DNA from 3 places in the Bradyrhizobium sp. Leaf396 genome. Region 2 is predicted to be linked to each of the others. Evidence: predicted binding sites of a transcription regulator. Region 2 holds the regulator's gene; each other region holds the start of a gene.
What was found. The regulator LexA, encoded in region 2, represses DNA repair genes until DNA is damaged. The targets are predictions, from matches to a motif close to TGTTCNNNNTGTGTTCNG.

Region 1 (6,127 bases), on a different contig from region 2:
TTTCTGTGGCCCCAAGGCCGCTGCTCACGTTTGGAAGCTCTTCGAGCAGCGCGACGACGCAACGCTCCAGCTGCGGAAGCAAGCGCAAATCCGTTTCGAGTAGGCCGAACCAAGCCTGCGGCGTCGGCGCACGATAAGCTCGCCACGCGCGGCCGGCCAGTTCAACGTGATCTTGCGTGAGCTTGACCATCGGCGGGTTCAGCTTCGCAAGGCCTGCGGGACTGAGGCCGCTCACGGCGATGTCCAGCGAACGCATCACGAGTTTGGACATCGCCGCTCTATCGCTGCCGCAACGGTCGAGCAGCCAGAGCAAGATCAATTGCGCATCTGGCTTCTGGCTCCATCCACCGTTCGACCGAGTCATATTCTGACAACAGCTCGATCAGTCCGCGCCCCCTAAGGCCCGAACTTTCGAGGCGCCAGGAGGGCGTATCGTCCAGCCAATGAAGACCCGATGGGTGCATCGTATGCGGCGCAAGGAATGCATTGAGCTCCGCAGTGGATGGCAGCGATCCCCAGACAAGCAGGCGCTCGATCGCAATCACGAGGTCGGCAAGGCCCGCCACCTGTAACGCGCCGGCGGCGGACGAATCTGTCGTCACAATAAGCCGGTCACGTCGGCCTCCTCAGCGCTTCGTCAGGACAGGACCGTAGCGCCACAGCCGATCGTTGGTCAGATGCGTGCCGCCCCACCAGCGGTCGATCGGATTATGACGGCTGAAGTCTTCCTGATGGGCCAGGACAGCCTTACCGAATTCGGTCAGCGACGACCGGCTGCGGAGGTAAACCTTGTGCCGGGCTCCGAGATTGCCAAGGTCGATGGCGCGTAATTCTTCGCCCAGCCCGGCCACAGCTGGCTTGGGGCCGAGGGCGAGGCCTTCGAGCAAATATCCCGGCTCGACCTCACCCCAGACGTAAGTGCCCCGTAGCGAGCGTAGGTGAAACAACGGATTCGTGTTTGCAAACCAGTCGAGCATCTCCAGAAATCGCATCTCGGTTGCGCCTAGCCCTGTCAAGGGAGACGGGAGCTCTGCCAGAAGCTGAAGCAACGCTGGCCGCAGCACCAGCAAGGCACCCAGATCGCGGTGAAGCAGATCGATACAGGCCTCGGGCGTCGGCGCCCGGTAGGACAACCACGCCAACCGGGCGATCTCGAACTCCTTCGCACCGAAGTTCCCGATGGGAATATGGCGTTCGCCCTCAGCGAAATCATAATCGGGACCGAATATGAGGTCGGAGTCCAGCAATCGCACCCCGAACTTCTGTGCCAGCACAGGAAAACTGCCGAGGTGATCGAGCAACCAGACCAATTGCAGCTGGTCGCGGGGATTCGCTCCGAACCAGAATTCGATCTCGTCGTACGGCTCGCAAAACTCGCCAGCGATAATTTGCGACCCTTGGCGCCCCGTGGCCAGCGGACCCAATCCGACCAATGATCAGCCGGGCCAAGGTCTGCGGTGTAGGCGCCAAATAAGCCGAGAGCTTTTCCGCCGGCGGGAGCGGTCCCCACTCAAATGGAACGGGATGACGATCTCGGCCAACCCCGATCGAGCGAGATCACTCCCGCCACCGCAGCCGGTCAAGATCAGCCGCTTCATCGCACCACCTGATCAACGCAACGCAGAAACGAAACGGGCACCGAAGACGTCGGCAACTCAACGTCCTCAGTGCCCGCTCCTCGCGAAAAACTCTTCGCTGGTCGAGGCCTACTCTTCCGCCGGCTCCTCGCCATCGGCGTCACGCTCGGGCGTGCCGGCCAGGATCTGCTCGGCGATCAGGCCGGAGTTCTGGCGGATCGCGGTCTCGATCTTGGCGGTGATGTCGGGATTGCCCTTCAAGAACGCCTTGGCGTTCTCGCGGCCCTGACCGAGGCGCTGGCTGTCATAGGAGAACCAGGCGCCGGACTTCTCGACGATGCCGGCCTTGACGCCGAGATCGAGGATCTCCCCCATCTTGGAGACGCCCTCGCCGTACATGATGTCGAACTCGATCTGCTTGAAGGGCGGCGCCAGCTTGTTCTTCACCACCTTGACGCGCGTGGTGTTGCCGACCACCTCGTCACGCTCCTTGATCGCGCCGATGCGGCGGATGTCGAGGCGGACTGAGGCGTAGAATTTCAGCGCATTGCCGCCGGTGGTCGTTTCAGGCGAGCCGTACATCACGCCGATCTTCATGCGGATCTGGTTGATGAAGATCACCATCGTGTTGGACTTGTTGATGGAGGCCGTGAGCTTGCGCAGCGCCTGGCTCATCAAGCGGGCCTGCAGGCCCGGCAGCGCATCGCCCATCTCGCCCTCGAGCTCGGCCTTCGGCACCAGCGCCGCGACCGAATCGACCACGAGAACGTCGACGGCACCGGAGCGCACCAAGGTGTCGCAGATCTCCAGCGCCTGCTCGCCGGTGTCGGGCTGCGAGATCAGCAGCTCGTCGATGTTGACGCCCAGCTTGCGGGCATAGACCGGGTCGAGCGCGTGCTCGGCGTCGATGAAGGCGCAAATGCCGCCCTTCTTCTGCGCCTCCGCCACCGTATGCAGCGCCAGCGTCGTCTTGCCCGACGATTCCGGCCCGTAGATCTCGACGACACGCCCCTTGGGCAGGCCGCCGATGCCGAGCGCGATATCAAGCCCGAGGGAGCCGGAGGACACCGCCTCGATGTCCATGGACCGGTCGTTCTTGCCCAGCTTCATCACCGAGCCCTTGCCGAACTGCCGCTCGATCTGAGAGAGCGCGGCGGCCAGAGCTTTACTCTTGTCCATGGAAGATCCTTCGACGATACGCAGGGCAGTTGCGGACATTGGGTCGTGCTCCTTATGGCGAGGATTCGCGTGAGGGACAAACGATTGCGAGGCAGCTCGGCGATAAAGGCAATGTACCCTATCTGTTCTATGTTCGCAATATGTTCTTTTGCGGATTTGGGCGGTCGGCCTCGCTCCACGTTTGATGCGCCTCAACGGCGCGCGGACGAGATGCCGTCAGAATTCCGATCCGACGGCACCGAACCTTTTCGCGGTCTCCGGCCTTCTCTGGTCATGGACCGCAACTCTGGGGACCATGACCATGACGGAAACCACGCACGGCGCTGCCATGTGGCGCCATCAGCTGCTCGAGGCGGCGCACGAGGAGATGGCGAAGTTCGAGCGACAGGAGAACGAGTTCCGCAGGAAGGATCGCCAGGAGCGTGCCGCCGAGCTCCACCTTCCCCTGAACGAGGTCAGGATTCACTGAGAAGCAAGGACCCGGCTTCGGAACTGGCCATCGCCGGGCTTGAGGGGCGCAACGAAGGCTTGAGGTATCTGAACACCATGTTCAAGCCATTGGCGGACCAAGCAAATTGCCGGGCAGCCTACTGTGCATGGGGTTGTTTTGCAGTTTTGACAGACAGGATGTGACTGCGCCTGCCATCGGAAGGCACGAACTCCGGCCCGGCCGCGCACCCGCTACAGCACCGCCAGCAGCACCAGGCCGATCACCAGCACCACGAAGCCAACCGCCGTCGCGGCGGCGAATGACCGCTCTACGTTATCCATGACGCCACCCCGTTCTCGGCGCGCCACGTTTCCCCCATGGCACTGCCGACGGATCAGATCTTGCCGACGGGTATGTCCGCAGTGGCGCGAGCGGATGTCGAAATTGGGACGGGTGCGGGGCCAGTCTGCGGCCCTTCAATCGCGACCTCGGCGGATTACGCCAGCCGTCGCGCGGGTAGACGCGTCAGGCTGTCGTCAGCCGAGCCAGCCGGAGTAGCTCCGCTCAGGTGTTGCAGCCCAGCACCCCAGCCTCCAATGACTCTCGGCCACGCTTGGCGCTCCCAGGCGAGACTTTTTTCATGCCTCCCGGCCGACCCGCGGATCCCGCTCCCCCTGCGTCAGGCGCAGTGAGAAGGCGCGAATCGCGGGTGCCGCCAGCAGCACGATCGGCAGCATCGTCGCCCATGCGATCAGCCACGACACCATCCAGTGCCGAACGAAGCTCATCGGGCTGGCCGCGGGAAAGCTGGCGATCCCCGCCGCGATCAGCGAGGTCAATCCGGACTGGATGATGCCAAAGACGAAATGTGAATAACGGCGGGGAATGCCGAGCATGGGACGTCCATGGTTGCGTGCCGCCATCAGAGAAGCAAGGCACATGCCGTCTGGAGCGATCTGGAACCTTGGCCGGAACCGCCTCAGAGTTCAACGGTGTCCGCAAGCAGCCCGTGCGATGTTCAGGAACTTTGTTCATGGTCGGAGAACCACGGAGTTCGAGCGGAGGCTCGCGTTCGGATCAAGCCTCGGTCAATCCGCGCTGGGCAGCCGCCGCATGGTGAACTCGATGTCGCCGCCGGGCAGCTCGCGCCAAGTCTCGACGGCGCTCATATAGCCGGCCTTGGGGTAGCGGGCGAAGAAGGCCTGCGCCCTTTCCCGCGCCGCTGCGCGCGGCAGCGTGAAGGTCTCGCGCAGATAGCCGTCGCCGGCCATCTGGCCCGGCTTGCCCACCAGCTTGCGCCGGCGCGCCATCCGCTCGGCGAGATCCCGCGGCCGATCGGCCATCTTCCGCTACTCCTCGACGCAATACGCTCAACCAAATGTAGGCGCGGGCCGAACGAAGAGGAGTCCTGTCCGAAGGGGCGTTGCGCCCTCCGAACGGGTTTCGCGGTCAGTTGGCAGCCGTGCCGCTCTTTGTCTTCTTCGGCGCGCTGGTTGCGGCCGAGGCCTTCGGCGCCGGCTGCTTCGGCGGATCGGAGCGCATGCCGCCCCAGGGATCGTTCGATCCCTTGGAATCCGGGATCTTCTTCAGCGTTTCCTTGTAGGCCCTGTCACGCTCGGCTTCGGCGGCCTTTTCCTCCGGGGTCTTGCTCGGGGCATCCTGCAGCAAATTGAGATTGGGCATTTGCGCGTAGGCCGGTCCCGCCAACACGGCCAGCACCGCGGCCAAACGGAAAAGCTTCATCATCCACTCCTTGATCATCCATGAGGCGCGGACCGCCCCGCCCGTGTCATCCTTGCTTCGGCCCGGCTGCGTCCAAGGGGCCGCTCAAGGCAACGTGTGCCGCTAGAGCCGATCCGATCTGCACGATTTGGGCGCATGCAGCCAATCGTCCCACACCGGCCCGCATTTGGTGCACCCGCCCAGCGCGAAACCGAGCGCGGCCATGCAAAAGACGAGGACACACCGACGCAACATCTTCCACCCGTACCCAAGCAAGGCATCATACCGGGCCAACTCGGGCATTTTCAAGCCGAGGGGACCGGCGCAAGCCGGGTGACTTTGCCGCGGCGATGAGCGCACAATGAGGCGAAACATCCGGCAACACGGGAGAGCGCAACAGCAATGCAAATGCAGCCACAGGCCGAGTTCGGCATCGCAGACGCCCGACGCATCCTCGGCGAGGTTTTTGCGCCCTGGGTCCAGGACCTCAACCTCGCCGTCGAGCGCATCGAGCATGCGCAGCCGGCGGACCTCCCGGACTGGCAGCCGGGCGCGCTGCTGCGCATGCCGTTCTCGGAGCGGCTGTGCCGGCACGGCGGCGTGGTCTGCGGTCAGGCCCTGATGGCGCTTGCCGACACCGCCATGGTGATCGCGATCCTCGCTGCCAATCGCGGCTACCGCCCGATGACCACGGTCGACCAGACCACGCATTTCATGCGCGCGGTCTCCTCGTCCGATGTGCTTGCGGATGCGCGCGTGGTGCGGCTCGGGCGCACCATGAGCTTCGGCCGCGTGACGCTGCTCTCGGCTGCCGACAGCAAGCCGGTCGCGATGGTGTCGAGCGCGTTCGCGATGCTGCCGGGGTGAAACGCGACCTGAAAAGAAAAGAGCCGCCGGCAAGCGCAGCGCGGCTCTCGGCACTCATGTCGGGATGGGAAACGCGATCGCGGACGCGCTTGGCATCGTCGCGGCGGCGATCTTACTTGCCGAGGATCTCGTCGGCCGCGGTGACGATGCTGGCGTTCGGATTCTTTGCGCAATAGGCGCCGAACTTCTTGGCGTTGTCGATGAACTCGTCGGTGTCGATGATCGCGTTGTCCTCGTCGCCCTTGTACCAGCCGTCCATCCAGGTCAGCACGACCTGGATGTTGTCTTCACCGCTTTCGAGGAACTGCTTGCAGCTCATGGTCGCGAGGTCCCACTTGACCGCGTGGGCGGG
Region 2 (6,127 bases):
TGCCTGCATCCGGCAACCGCCACCAACGCGCCGAGCGTGTTCAGCGCGTTCCCGCTGTTCGACCATGAGCCCTATCGCTACTGACCTGCCAATACTGACGTCAGAAGGAAGCAATGACATCGCTCTCTCCCGGCAGCGCGGATGCGCTTCTGTTCGACCTCGGGCGCGTGGTGCTCGACATCGACTTCTCCAAGGCGATCGCCTGCTGGGCAGGGCATGCCGGTTGCCAGCCGGAGGCCATCGTCGCGCGCTATGTGCGCGACGAGGCCTACCGGCTGCACGAGATCGGGAAGATCAGTGACGAGGACTATTTCGCCTCGCTGCGTGCTTCACTCGGAATCGGCATCTCGGACGCGCAATTCCTGGAAGGCTGGAACGCGATCTTCGCCGGGGAGATGCCTGACATCGCCGAGCTGCTGCCGCGCGCGGCGAAACTGATGCCGCTCTATGCCTTTTCCAACACCAATCGGCCGCATGTGGACTATTTCTCGAAGGAATATGCCAGCGTGCTCGGCCATTTCCGCGAACTGTATTTGTCGTCCAGCATCGGCCTGCGCAAACCGGATGCCGAGGCATTCGATCACGTCGTGGCGGCGATCGGCGTGCCGGCGGAGCGCATTGTGTTCTTCGATGATCTGGCAGAGAATATCGAAGGCGCACGGGCGCGCGGCCTGACCGCCGTCCATGTGACGTCGCCGCGCGATGTCGGCAACGCATTGAGGGCCCTGGGTATCTGAAACCCCCTGCAGGCGTCACGACACGGTTCCCGGAACTGGATTGGCGCAGCTCAGGAACCCGAGGCCTTTGTGCATTTTTATACGGAGTTCCCGGAACAGAATACCACCCAACGGACTCATGAGTCCGTTGGGACTTCTACATTGGACTTATCCACGTGCTGGGCAAAACCTATCTCACCAGGCAGGCTTCTCTGCTGCTTGAATTCGCCAGAACCACCTCGGATTCTGAACTTTCCGCCAAGCTGATCAGCAAGGCCGCCGACCTGAAGTCCCAGGCCGACCCTCTGCCAGACAAGGATCAAGGCCCCAAAGCGCCCGACGTCGCCTCGAACGACGGCTGGGGCCGACCAAGCGGGAGTTGACCGACGTTGGCCGCGGCGCTCGTTCTTCTCGTGCTCGCCGTGGCCATCCTCATGCCGGTCTGTCTCACCTTCCGGACCATGCCCAGGCGGAGTTGAGCCTCATTGATGACGCAGGATAAATCATCCTGCTTCCCGCTTTGCCTCGCGTTCGCACTCCGCTAGAACTCTCGCCGCATTAGCGATCTGCTCAGCAGGAGTTTCCGCCCGTGGCCCTGATGCCGGTTTCTGACGCGCTCGCGGCGGTGCTGGCCGGCGCCGAGCCGCTGGCCGAAGAAACGGTTTCCCTCGAGGGGGCCTACCATCGCGTGCTCGCGCGCGACGTCGCGGCGCGGCGCACGCAACCGCCTGAGGCGATGTCGGCGATGGACGGCTATGCAGTGCGGGCGGCCGATGCGGCCACGATCGATTCCAGGCTGACGGTAACGGGCGAGGTCGCAGCGGGCCGTCCGTTCGCTGGAAGGGTCGGCGTCGGCGAAGCCGTACGAATCTTCACGGGCGGCGTCGTTCCCGATGGCGCCGACGCGGTTGTGATCCAGGAGGACACGATCGCCGAGGGCAAGCTCATCACGATCAAGGAGGCCGCAATTCCCGGCCGTCACATTCGCCCCGCCGGCGTCGACTTCCGCGAGGGCGACGTGCTGCTGCGCAAGGGAACCCGCCTCACCGAGCGCGATCTGGCGCTGGCCGCGGCAATGAATCACCCGCAGCTCGCCGTCTGCCGCCGTCCGAAGGTCGCGATCCTTGCCACCGGCGACGAACTGGTGGCGCCGGGCAGCACGCCCGGTCCCGGCCAGATCGTCTACTCCAACGGCTACGCCCTGCACGCGCTCGCGCGCAGCGAGGGCGCCGAGACCATCGATCTCGGCGTTGCCGCCGATACGCTGGAGTCCACGTCCGCCGGCATCCGCCGCGCCCGCGAGAGCGGTGCCGACATCCTGATCACCACCGGTGGAGCGTCGGTCGGCGACCACGACCTGGTCCAGCAGGCGCTGAGGGACGAAGGCATCTCGATGGCGTTCTGGAAGATTGCGATTCGGCCCGGCAAGCCGATGATGCACGGCCGGCTCGGCGCGATGCGCGTGATCGGCCTGCCCGGCAATCCCGTATCATCTTACGTGTGCGCCTTCCTGTTCATGGTGCCGCTGATTCGTGCGCTCTCGGGCCGCTCGATGATTCATCATCAGCGCGAGCACGCCGTGCTGGGTCGCGATCTCGCTGCCAACGACCAGCGCGAGGATTATCTGCGCGCACGCCTGGAGCTGCGCGACGACGGCGCGCTCGTTGCTGTTCCCGTGAGCCATCAGGACTCCTCGCTGCTTGCGAATCTTGCTGCGGCACAGCTACTTCTCGTGCGCGCACCGTTCGCGCCGAAGGCCGAAGCCGGCACGCCCTGCGTGGTGCTGCGGCTTCCGGCCTGAGCTGCGGGGCCACACGCATTCCGCGAACTCCGCCCCGTTCACCGTAAATTAAGCAGTTGCGGAACACATATCGAACATATAGTGTCCGTTCATGATTTGTTTCGAGATGTAGCGGCCTTATCGCCGAAATTCATCGTCTCGGAATCGAACGACATCAACCGGGGGACTTTGGTCGAGATGTTGACGCGCAAACAATACGAGCTTCTGCGGTTCATCAGCGAACGTCTGAAGGAAAGCGGCGTGCCGCCATCCTTCGATGAGATGAAGGATGCGCTCGACCTGCGCTCGAAGTCAGGCATCCATCGCCTGATCACGGCGCTCGAGGAACGCGGCTTCATCCGCCGCCTGCCAAACCGCGCCCGTGCCATCGAGGTGATCAAGCTGCCGGAGCTCCAGGCCGCTGCCGGCAGCCGCCGCGGCTTCACGCCTAGCGTCATCGAGGGCAATCTCGGGAGGATACGCCCCACGTCCAGCCCGCCTGCGGACGAAGGCGAGCGTCCCGTTGCGGTGCCCGTGATGGGGCGCATCGCAGCCGGCACGCCGATCGAGGCGTTGCAGACCCGGAGCCACACCATCAGCGTGCCGCCTGACATGCTCGGCTCAGGCGAGCATTATGCGCTCGAGGTACGCGGCGATTCGATGGTCGAGGCCGGCATCCTCGACGGCGACATGGCTCTGATCCAGCGCAACGAGAGTGCCAATACCGGTGACATCGTGGTGGCGCTGATCGATGACGAGGAGGCCACGCTCAAGCGCTTCCGCCGCCGCGGTGCCTCGATCGCGCTCGAGCCTGCCAATGCCGCGTACGAGGTCCGCATCCTGCCGCCGAACCGCGTGAAAATTCAGGGCAAGCTGATCGGGCTTTACCGGAAGTACTGAGCGGATCCAGCGTCCGAGCTTTGTGGCGCGGATGAGGATCGCTCCGGCTGGATGGTTTTCTGGTTCTGCGCAGATTATCCGGCCCCTTTTTCTCCCGCGCGATGTCTCAAGCTTGCTTGCGAGCAGCATCGCACCCCGCCGATTCAAGGCGACGACCGCGCGTCGGTTCGCTTTGAGCGGAAGCGCAGCAGCGCTGATGGCAGCATCGGGGTCGCGTGGCTGTTGCACGATCGCCGCATCGTCTGCAGAGCAATCGTATGCGGCTGCCGAAAATGCTCCGAAGCGAGCTTTGTTCCTATTGGATTGGGGAAAGATAATGTGATCGCGGCCTGCGGACGCAGCCGCAGATTTGCCTACAACGAAGCAGAGCGTTGCGTGCTTCCACCCTGTTGGAGGCCTGCGCCTCAAAGAGGTGCGGGTCATCTTCACATGAGGAGCACCCGATGTGTGACTACAGCCTGCATGCCATCGCGACGCGCCCGGCCGAAGTCGGCGAGACCATCGTCACGACAACGTTCCGCGGCACCTCAACGCGCGGCTTCGCGTCTGAAGCCGATCTCTCCGTCGCAGTCTGCCTGCTGCCGGGCACCGAGCTCGCTTTTGCCGACAACGTCCGTTACGATAACCGCTGGATCTGGACGCGCACCGTCAACTCCCGCGTCGGCAAGTTCGGCAAGATCGATCCGCACATTCCCGATCGCCATCATGACGCGATCGAATTCCCGGACGGCAAGTCCGTGCTGGTGACACAGCTGGTCGAAGGCCAGCGCGCGACCGTGCTGCAGCTGCCGGTGACCCAGACAATTGGCGAGCGCGAGCACAAGCCGCAGATCGCCGCCGGGACCCGGTCGACGATCACCCGCCTGCCGATCGACTGAAGCCGTCGTTCCGACCGAGAGGTCGAGAACCAGGATCAAAATGCCATCGCCGGCCGCGGCCGGCGAGATGGTATGGGTGCGTTCATGGAAGCCCGTCGGTTCGCCTGGTCCCGTCTATCCTCCATCGTCAGCCTGCAAGTCGGCATCCGATGGCGTTGCGTCCCGATTGCGGGGCAGTGCCGTCTTCGGCGCGAGGCTGCCGTCGAAGTCTCCCTCGCCGGCGCCCGCCGGCAACCAGGGGCGGCTTGCGCTGCGCGCCCTCACGGCCTGAACCGAGAAGCCTTCGCCGCTCCGCGTCAGAGCCAGTGCACCCTGACTGGCCAGACGCGGCCGGTCGATGACCATCGCCGCGCAATCAGGGGGCACGGGCCGCGCCGTCACCACCAGCGCGGCGCGGCTGCAATCGTCCGCCAGCGCGTCGATGCGGAGAGAAAGCGCGACCAAGCGCCCGTCAGCCAAGGCCGTGACGCAGCCGGACGCGTCGCAAGACACACCGTCGGCCAGCGAGGCACTGCCGGCGTCGCGGGGATCGCCGTCGGCAGCCAGCCATTGCTTGAGCAGGAAGCCATCCCTGCTCGCGCGGATCACATGCAGATGCCCGTCCCTGCCCCGCACGGCGACGCTCGCGCCGTCCCCGGCGATCAGGATATCGGGCTGTCGCACCGACAGCCCCCAGATGATCGCGGCAAACAGCACCAGCGCACCGGACCAGCGCAAGGGCGTGCGCAACAGGCCCATCACGATGACCCCGAGGCTCGCCGCGATCAGCGGCGCGATCCCGAACGCGGGAATGCGGCCGACCGCGCCGGGCAATGCCTCCACCCAGCGCGAGACCGCGACCATCCAGTCGATGCCGATCCCCATCAGCCACCAGAACACGCCGTCGAGCCCGAACGGCGCCGCGAGCAGCCCCAACAGCCCGGCCGGCATCACCAGCGCCGAGACCACCGGCATCGCGCCGAGATTGGCGAGCACGCCGTATGGCGTCACGCGGTGGAAGTGGAAGGCGGCATAAGGCGTGGTGGCAAGCCCGGCGATCAAGGAGGCCAGGAACAATATCGCGATCTCGCGGCCGCCCCACAGCGCGATCCGCGCCGTTGCGGAATGATCGGGCGATGCGAGCAGGTTCGGCATGCCGATCTGCACCAGCGCCACCAGCCCGAGCGTTGCGGCAAATGACATCTGAAAACTGGGATGAACCAGGGCCTCCGGTGCGACCGCGAGCACGATCAGTGCGGCCACCGCAAGCGTCCTGAACGTGATGGCGCGGCGGTCCACCATCACGGCGATCAGCACCACCGCCGTCATGAAGAACGACCTCTGCGTCGCGACCTCTGCGCCCGAAAGCAGCAGGTAGAACGCAGCCGCAACCAGCGCCGCTGCCGCCGACCACTTCTTGATCGCGAAGCCGGCCGCCAGTCCCGGGATCAACGCCAGCAGCGCGCGCACTGCGAAGAATACGACGCCGGCGACGACCGCCATGTGGTAGCCGGAGATCGACAGCACATGGCCCAGCCCCGAGACGAACATGGCGTCGTTGACGGGCGCGGTGATCGCATCACGCCGGCCGGTGAGCAGCGCCGTCGCGATCGCTCGGTTGTCGCCTTCGAGCGTGGCACGGATGCGCCCGTCGATCGCATCGCGCAGGCCCTGCATGAAAGCCGCGTAGCGCAGCCGCAAGCCGCCGGCATCCGGCGGCGTCGACGCCGTGATCGTGCCCATCACGAAGCCGGAGGCGCCGATGCCCTGGAAGAACATGTCGCGTGAGAAATCATAGCTGCCGGGGCGCACCGGCGAGATCGGCGGCAGCAGCCGGGCCTTCAGCTGCACGAAGCTGCCGACCTCCGGTGCCG
Region 3 (6,127 bases), on a different contig from region 2:
ATGGGCGTGTTCCTTGGCGCCTCCACAAAGATCGTCGACCGCGAGACCGGCGAGGTCTTCATGGGCGAAGTGCCCGAATATTCCGTGGTGGTGCCCGGCGCGCTGCCCGGCAAGCCGATGAAGAACGGCCAGATCGGCCCCAGCACCGCCTGCGCCGTCATCGTCAAGCGCGTCGACGAGCGCACGCGCTCCAAGACCAGCATCAACGAGCTGCTGCGGGATTGATCCGACGCGCATGACCGATGCTCTCTCGATCGCCCAGGACCTGATCCGCTGCCCCTCGGTAACCCCGGCCGATGCCGGCGCCCTCGGGGTGCTTGAAAAGATCCTGACCGCAGCCGGCTTCGCCTGCCACCGCGTCACCTTCAGCGAGCCCGGCACCGCCGACGTCGACAATCTCTATGCACGCATCGGCACCGAGGGGCCGCACATCACCTTTGCCGGCCACACCGACGTGGTGCCGCCGGGGGACGAGAGCGCCTGGAGCGTCGGCGCGTTCTCCGGAGAGGTGAAGGACGGTGTCCTGCATGGCCGGGGTGCGGTCGACATGAAGGGCGGCATCGCCTGCTCGGTCGCCGCGGTGCTGGAGCATCTCGCCGGCAATGGCGGCAAGCCGCGCGCGGACGGAAAGGGCTCGATCTCGTTCCTGATCACGGGCGACGAGGAAGACGTTTCCATCAACGGCACGATCAAGCTGTTGAAATGGGCCGCCGAGCGCGGCGAGAAATTCGACCATTGCGTGCTGGGCGAGCCCTCCAATGTCGAGACGCTCGGCGACACCATCAAGGTCGGCCGCCGCGGCTCGCAATCGGGCACGCTCGTCGTCGACGGCGTGCAGGGCCATGTCGCCTATCCGCACCGCGCCTCCAATCCGGTGCCGGACATCGCGCGCTTGATCGTTGCGATCTCCGACGAGCCTCTCGACCATGGCAGCGCGCAGTTCCAGGCCTCCAACCTCGAATTCACTTCGGTCGACGTCGGCAACAAGGCCAGCAACGTCATCCCCGGCGAGGCCCGTGCGAAATTCAACATCCGCTACAACGACAACCACACCCAGGCCAGCCTGCGCGAGCTGGTCGAAGCGCGCCTCGCCAAGGCCTGCGGCAACCGCATCAAGGCCCGCATCGTCTGGGAGCCGTCGAACTCCAACGTGTTCGTCACCAAGCCCGGCCCGTTCACCGATCTCGCGGTGGCAGCAATCGAGGAAGTGACGGGCCGCAAGCCGGAGCTGTCCACCTCAGGCGGCACCTCGGACGCGCGCTTCATCTCCAGCTATTGCCCGGTGATCGAGTTCGGTCTCGTCGGCCAGACCATGCACCAGGTCGACGAGCGCGTGCCGGTGGCTGATTTGGAGAGGCTGACGCGGGTGTATCGGGGGATACTGACGCGGTATTTTGGGTAGGGCTAACTCTCGCCCAACGCTCCGCCGTCATGCCCGAGACAAGCCCGGGCATGACGGCGGTGGCGGCATTAGGGGTTAATAATCCACCTTCATCAGGTACAAGCCCTCGGGCGGTGCGACGATGCCGCAGGCGGCGCGCTTGCGGGCGGCGAGTGCGGCCGACAGATCATCGGCGCTCCAGCGGCCCTCGCCGACCCAGACCAGCGAGCCCACCATCGAGCGCACCTGGCTGTGCAGGAAGGAGCGCGCCGAGGTGACGATCGTGATCTCGCGGCCGTCGCGCATCACGTCGAGCTGATCGAGCGTCTTCTCCGGCGACTTGGCCTGGCATTCGGTGTCGCGGAACGTGGTGAAATCGTGTTTGCCGAGCAAACGCTGCGCCGCCGCATGCATTGCATCGGCATCAAGCTTGCGCGGCACGCGCCAGGCGTGGCCGACGTCGAGCGCGAGATTGGCGCGGGTGTTGACGATGCGATAGCGGTAGTGGCGCTTGATGGCCGAGAAGCGCGCCTCGAAGCTGTCGGGCACGATCTCGGCCTCGAGCACCGCGATCGGATGCGGGCGCAGATGCGCGTTGAGCCCGTCGCGAAAACGGCCCGGCGGAAACTGCTTGTCGACGTCGACATGCGCGACCTGGCCGCGCGCATGGACGCCGGCATCGGTGCGCCCGGCGCCGTGCACGCGCAAATCCGCGCCTGTCATCGCCTTCACCGCCGCCTGCAGCGCGCCCTGCACCGACGGCAGCGTCTCCTGCACCTGCCAGCCGAAGAATGGCGCGCCGTCATATTCGATGGTGAGCTTGTAGCGGGGCATCTTTCCGGTGTCTTCGTCCGCGCAGGCGGACGATCCAGTACATCGTGACGGTTCGGTTCGATCTCAGGAGCCTCGGCATGCTGGATACCCCGCCTTCGCAGGGTATGACAGCATCAGTTGAACCTCGCGCCCGCCTTCAGCGGCATGCCGCGGAGAAAGTCGGCGGCCTGCACCCGGGCCTTGCCTTCGCGCTGGAGCTCCAGGATGCGGATCGCGCCCTCGCCGCAGGCGATGGTGAGCTGATCGTCGAGCACCTCGCCCGGCGCGCCGGTGCCCTTGGCGAGTTCGCAGCGCAGGATCTTGACGCGCGCGTTTTCGCTGATGTTCGCGAGCTCGCTCCAGGCGCCGGGAAACGGCGACAGGCCGTGGATGTGGCGCAGCACGGCACGGGCCGGCTTGCTCCAGTCGATCCGCGCCTCGGCCTTCTCGATCTTGGCAGCATAGGTGACACCCTCCTCGCTCTGCTTTCGGAGCTGGAGGCCGCCGCGTTCGAGCGCGGCCATCGCGCGCACCATCAGGTCGGCACCCAGCCGGGAGAGACGGTCGTGCAGGTCGCGTGCGGTCATGCTGTCTGATATCGCGATGCGCTCGGCCATCGCGACGTCGCCGGTGTCGAGGCCGACGTCCATCTTCATCACCATGACGCCGCTCTCGGCATCGCCTGCCATGATCGCCCGGTTGATCGGTGCCGCACCGCGCCAGCGCGGCAACAGCGACGCGTGCAGATTGTAACAGCCGAGCTTCGGCGCATCGAGGATCGCCTGCGGCAGGATCATGCCATAGGCGACGACGACGGCGGCGTCGGCATCCAAGGCGCGAAATTCGTCCAGCGCTTCCTGGGTCTTCAACGTCTTTGGCGTCAGGACGGGAACGCCGAGCTTTCGCGCGGCGTCCTCGACCGGGGTCGGCTGCAATTGCAGGCCGCGGCGGCCGCCGGGCTTCGGCGCGCGGGTGTAGACCGCCACGATCTCGTGGCCGTGTGCGACCAGCTCGAGCAGCGTGGGCACGGAGAAATCGGGCGTGCCCATGAAGATGAGGCGGAGGGGCATGTGACGAACCTGCGGAGGGACGCAATCAGTGACCGTCATTCCGGGCGGCTCGAAGAGCCGAGCCCGGAATCTCGAGGTTCCGGGTTGGATGCTTCGCATCGCCCCCGGAACGACAGAGAGTTTTACTCCGCCGCGCGCTTGGCGGCCTTCTCGAATTTCTTCATCACGCGGTCGCGCTTGAGCTTCGACAGATAGTCGACGAACAACACGCCGTTGAGGTGGTCGATCTCGTGCTGGATGCAGGTGGCGTAGAGGCCTTCGGCATCCTCCTCGTGCACCTTGCCGTCGAGGTCGGTGAAACGCACGCGCACCTTCGCGGGGCGCTCGACCTCCTCGTAATATTCGGGGATCGACAGGCAGCCTTCCTCATACACCGACAGTTCCTCGGACGAGGCGATGATCTCGGGATTGATGAAGACGCGCGGGAGCGGCTTGGTCTCGCCGTTCTCGTCGCGCTTGGCGAGATCCATGGTGATGAGCCGCAGCGGCTGCGCGACCTGGATCGCAGCGAGGCCGATGCCGGGCGCGTCGTACATGGTCTCTAACATGTCGTCGGCAAGCTTGCGGATCTCGGTCGTGACCTTCTCGATCGGCTTTGAGACCAGACGCAGCTGCTTGTCGGGCAGGATGATGATTTCTCTGAGGGCCATGGCGGCGATTTAAGCCCCATGCCGGATGCGGTCAATGCGGACCGGAACTCCGTCAATCCTCCACCAACCATGAAAGCTTCAGGGTTCGTTAACCATGGAAATCAGGGGATTGTCGCCCGACACGTTCCCTCTTCGTTCGCATCGACCCTGCGAATCGGCTACAAGGCTGCATGAACGAAATCATCTTCATGGTTGGCGACTGGCCGGTACGTACCGTTGACGTGCTGATCGGCTTCGGCACGCTCGTCCTCATTCTGCTGATTGTGATCGCGGTGGTGATCGCGCGCTCGGGGCGGCGCGGCGCGGAACTCGCCATGGCCAATGCAATCCGTGCCGACGAGCTCGAGGAACGGCTGAGCGAGGTGCTGCGGGCGCAGAGCGAGTCGTCGGGCCGGGTCGATGCCATGACCCAGGCGCTGGCCGGCCGCCAGGCCGAGATGGCTCGTGCGGTCAACGAGCGGCTGGATTCAGTGACCCATCGCGTCGGCGAGTCCATGGAACACACCACCCGCAACACGATGGAGAGCCTGCGCGCCCTGCATGAACGGCTCGGCATCATCGACAACGCGCACAAGAACCTCACGGACCTCACCACGCAGGTGACCACGTTGCGCGACGTGCTCGCCAACAAGCAGTCGCGCGGCGCCTTCGGCCAGGCACGGATGGAGGCGATCGTCCAGGACGGTCTCCCCAAAGGCTCCTACGAGTTCCAGTTCACGCTCTCGACCGGCAAGCGGCCCGACTGCGTCGTGTTCCTGCCCGACCAGCGCCCGCTTTGCATCGACGCCAAGTTTCCGCTGGAGGCGATGACCGCGCTGCACGACGCCCGCACCGACGAGGAGCGGCGGGTTGCCACGCAGCGGCTGCGCGGCGACGTGATGAAGCATGTCAGCGACATCGCCGAGAAATATCTCGTGGCCGGCGAGACCCAGGAGATGGCGCTGATGTTCGTGCCGTCGGAGTCGGTCTATGCCGAGATCCACGACGGTTTCGACGACGTGATCCAGAAGGCCTATCGCGCCCGCGTCGTGCTGGTGTCGCCCTCGCTGCTGATGCTCGCGATCCAGGTGATGCAGCAGATCATGAAGGACGCGCGCATGCGCGACGCCGCCGACCAGATCCGCACCGAAGTGATCAAGCTCGGCGACGACCTCGGCCGTCTGCGCGACCGTGTGCTGAAGCTGCAGAAGCATTTCGCCGACGTCAACGAGGACGTCCGCCAGGTGCTGATCTCCGCCGACAAGATCGAGAAGCGTGCCGGACGAATCGAGGAGCTCGATTTCAGCAAGAGCGACGCGCCGGAGGGTCCGCGGCTGGTGGCGACGGGAGCGGCAGAGCTGTTCCCGCGGAAGCTCCAGGCGGGGGAGTGAGATTGGGGCACGCCGTCATACCCCGCGAAGGCGGGGTATCCGGTACGCCGCAGCAATTGTGATTGAACCGAGCCGCTGGTGATTACTGGATCGACCGCCTTCGCGGACGATGACACCGATCGAGCCGGAAGCTCTCCCGTCTCACCAGCTACCGCGAGAGTCTTTTCCCCCGGAATCTGCTAACACCGCCGCCATGACCGCCCCCGACGCGACCTCTCCTGCCGCAAGCACTGCACCCGTCGCCTCCTGGCGCGAAAGCCTTTCCGTTTACCTGCAGCCGCGGGTGTTGATCGTGCTGTTCCTCGGCTTCTCCTCGGGGCTGCCGCTGGCGCTGTCGGGATCGACGCTGCTGGTGTGGATGGCCGAGGCGGGGGTCGATCTCGGAACGATCGGGCTCTTTGCGCTGGTCGGAACGCCATACACCTTGAAATTCCTGTGGGCGCCGCTGGTTGACGCGCTGCACGTGCCGTTCTTCACGCGTGCCTTCGGACGTCGCCGCGGGTGGCTGGTGTTCTCGCAATTGCTGCTGATCGGCGCGATTCTGCTGTTAGCGCTGACCGATCCGGCACGCTCACCCTTGTTCGTCGCGCTCGGTGCGCTGCTGGTCGCGACAATGTCCTCGACGCAGGACATCGTCGTCGATGCGTTCCGGGTCGAGAGCCTGCCCGAAAGCGAGCAGGCCGCCGGCATGGCCGCCTATGTCGCCGCCTACCGCATCGGCATGCTGATATCGACCGCGGGCGCCCTGTTCATCGTGACGGGTTTCGAGACGATCGTCCCGCGTGGCGCAGCCTGGATGTGGGGCTACGTGGTGATGGCCGCTCTGGTGCTGATCGGCACGGT

Region 1: recA (recombinase RecA) is a predicted target of LexA. The motif match lies at 2,887-2,904, and genes of this name have one in related genera.
Region 3: ASG57_RS24955 (DNA recombination protein RmuC) is a predicted target of LexA. The motif match lies at 4,037-4,054, and genes of this name have one in related genera.

The regions. Positions count from the first base shown of each region.
Region 1 covers NZ_LMQJ01000065.1:333,787-339,913, forward strand. The annotation lists gene ASG57_RS34560 (hypothetical protein) at 1-271, opposite strand, end outside; gene ASG57_RS34565 (hypothetical protein) at 627-1,433, opposite strand; gene recA (recombinase RecA) at 1,707-2,795, opposite strand; gene ASG57_RS38900 (hypothetical protein) at 3,058-3,225, shown strand; gene ASG57_RS34580 (DUF2798 domain-containing protein) at 3,825-4,082, opposite strand; gene ASG57_RS34585 (hypothetical protein) at 4,275-4,529, opposite strand; gene ASG57_RS34590 (hypothetical protein) at 4,636-4,929, opposite strand; gene ASG57_RS34595 (PaaI family thioesterase) at 5,311-5,775, shown strand; gene ASG57_RS34600 (HdeA family protein) at 5,888-6,127, opposite strand, start outside.
Region 2 covers NZ_LMQJ01000064.1:271,566-277,692, reverse strand. The annotation lists gene ASG57_RS32630 (alpha-hydroxy acid oxidase) at 1-84, shown strand, start outside; gene ASG57_RS32625 (HAD family hydrolase) at 114-737, shown strand; gene ASG57_RS32620 (hypothetical protein) at 893-1,099, shown strand; gene ASG57_RS32615 (molybdopterin molybdotransferase MoeA) at 1,306-2,517, shown strand; gene lexA (transcriptional repressor LexA) at 2,695-3,396, shown strand; gene ASG57_RS32605 (hypothetical protein) at 3,840-4,274, shown strand; gene ASG57_RS32600 (ComEC/Rec2 family competence protein) at 4,389-6,127, opposite strand, start outside.
Region 3 covers NZ_LMQJ01000034.1:45,270-51,396, forward strand. The annotation lists gene dapD (2,3,4,5-tetrahydropyridine-2,6-dicarboxylate N-succinyltransferase) at 1-225, shown strand, start outside; gene dapE (succinyl-diaminopimelate desuccinylase) at 236-1,402, shown strand; gene truA (tRNA pseudouridine(38-40) synthase TruA) at 1,478-2,215, opposite strand; gene fmt (methionyl-tRNA formyltransferase) at 2,329-3,264, opposite strand; gene def (peptide deformylase) at 3,387-3,914, opposite strand; gene ASG57_RS24955 (DNA recombination protein RmuC) at 4,085-5,284, shown strand; gene ASG57_RS24960 (AmpG family muropeptide MFS transporter) at 5,478-6,127, shown strand, end outside.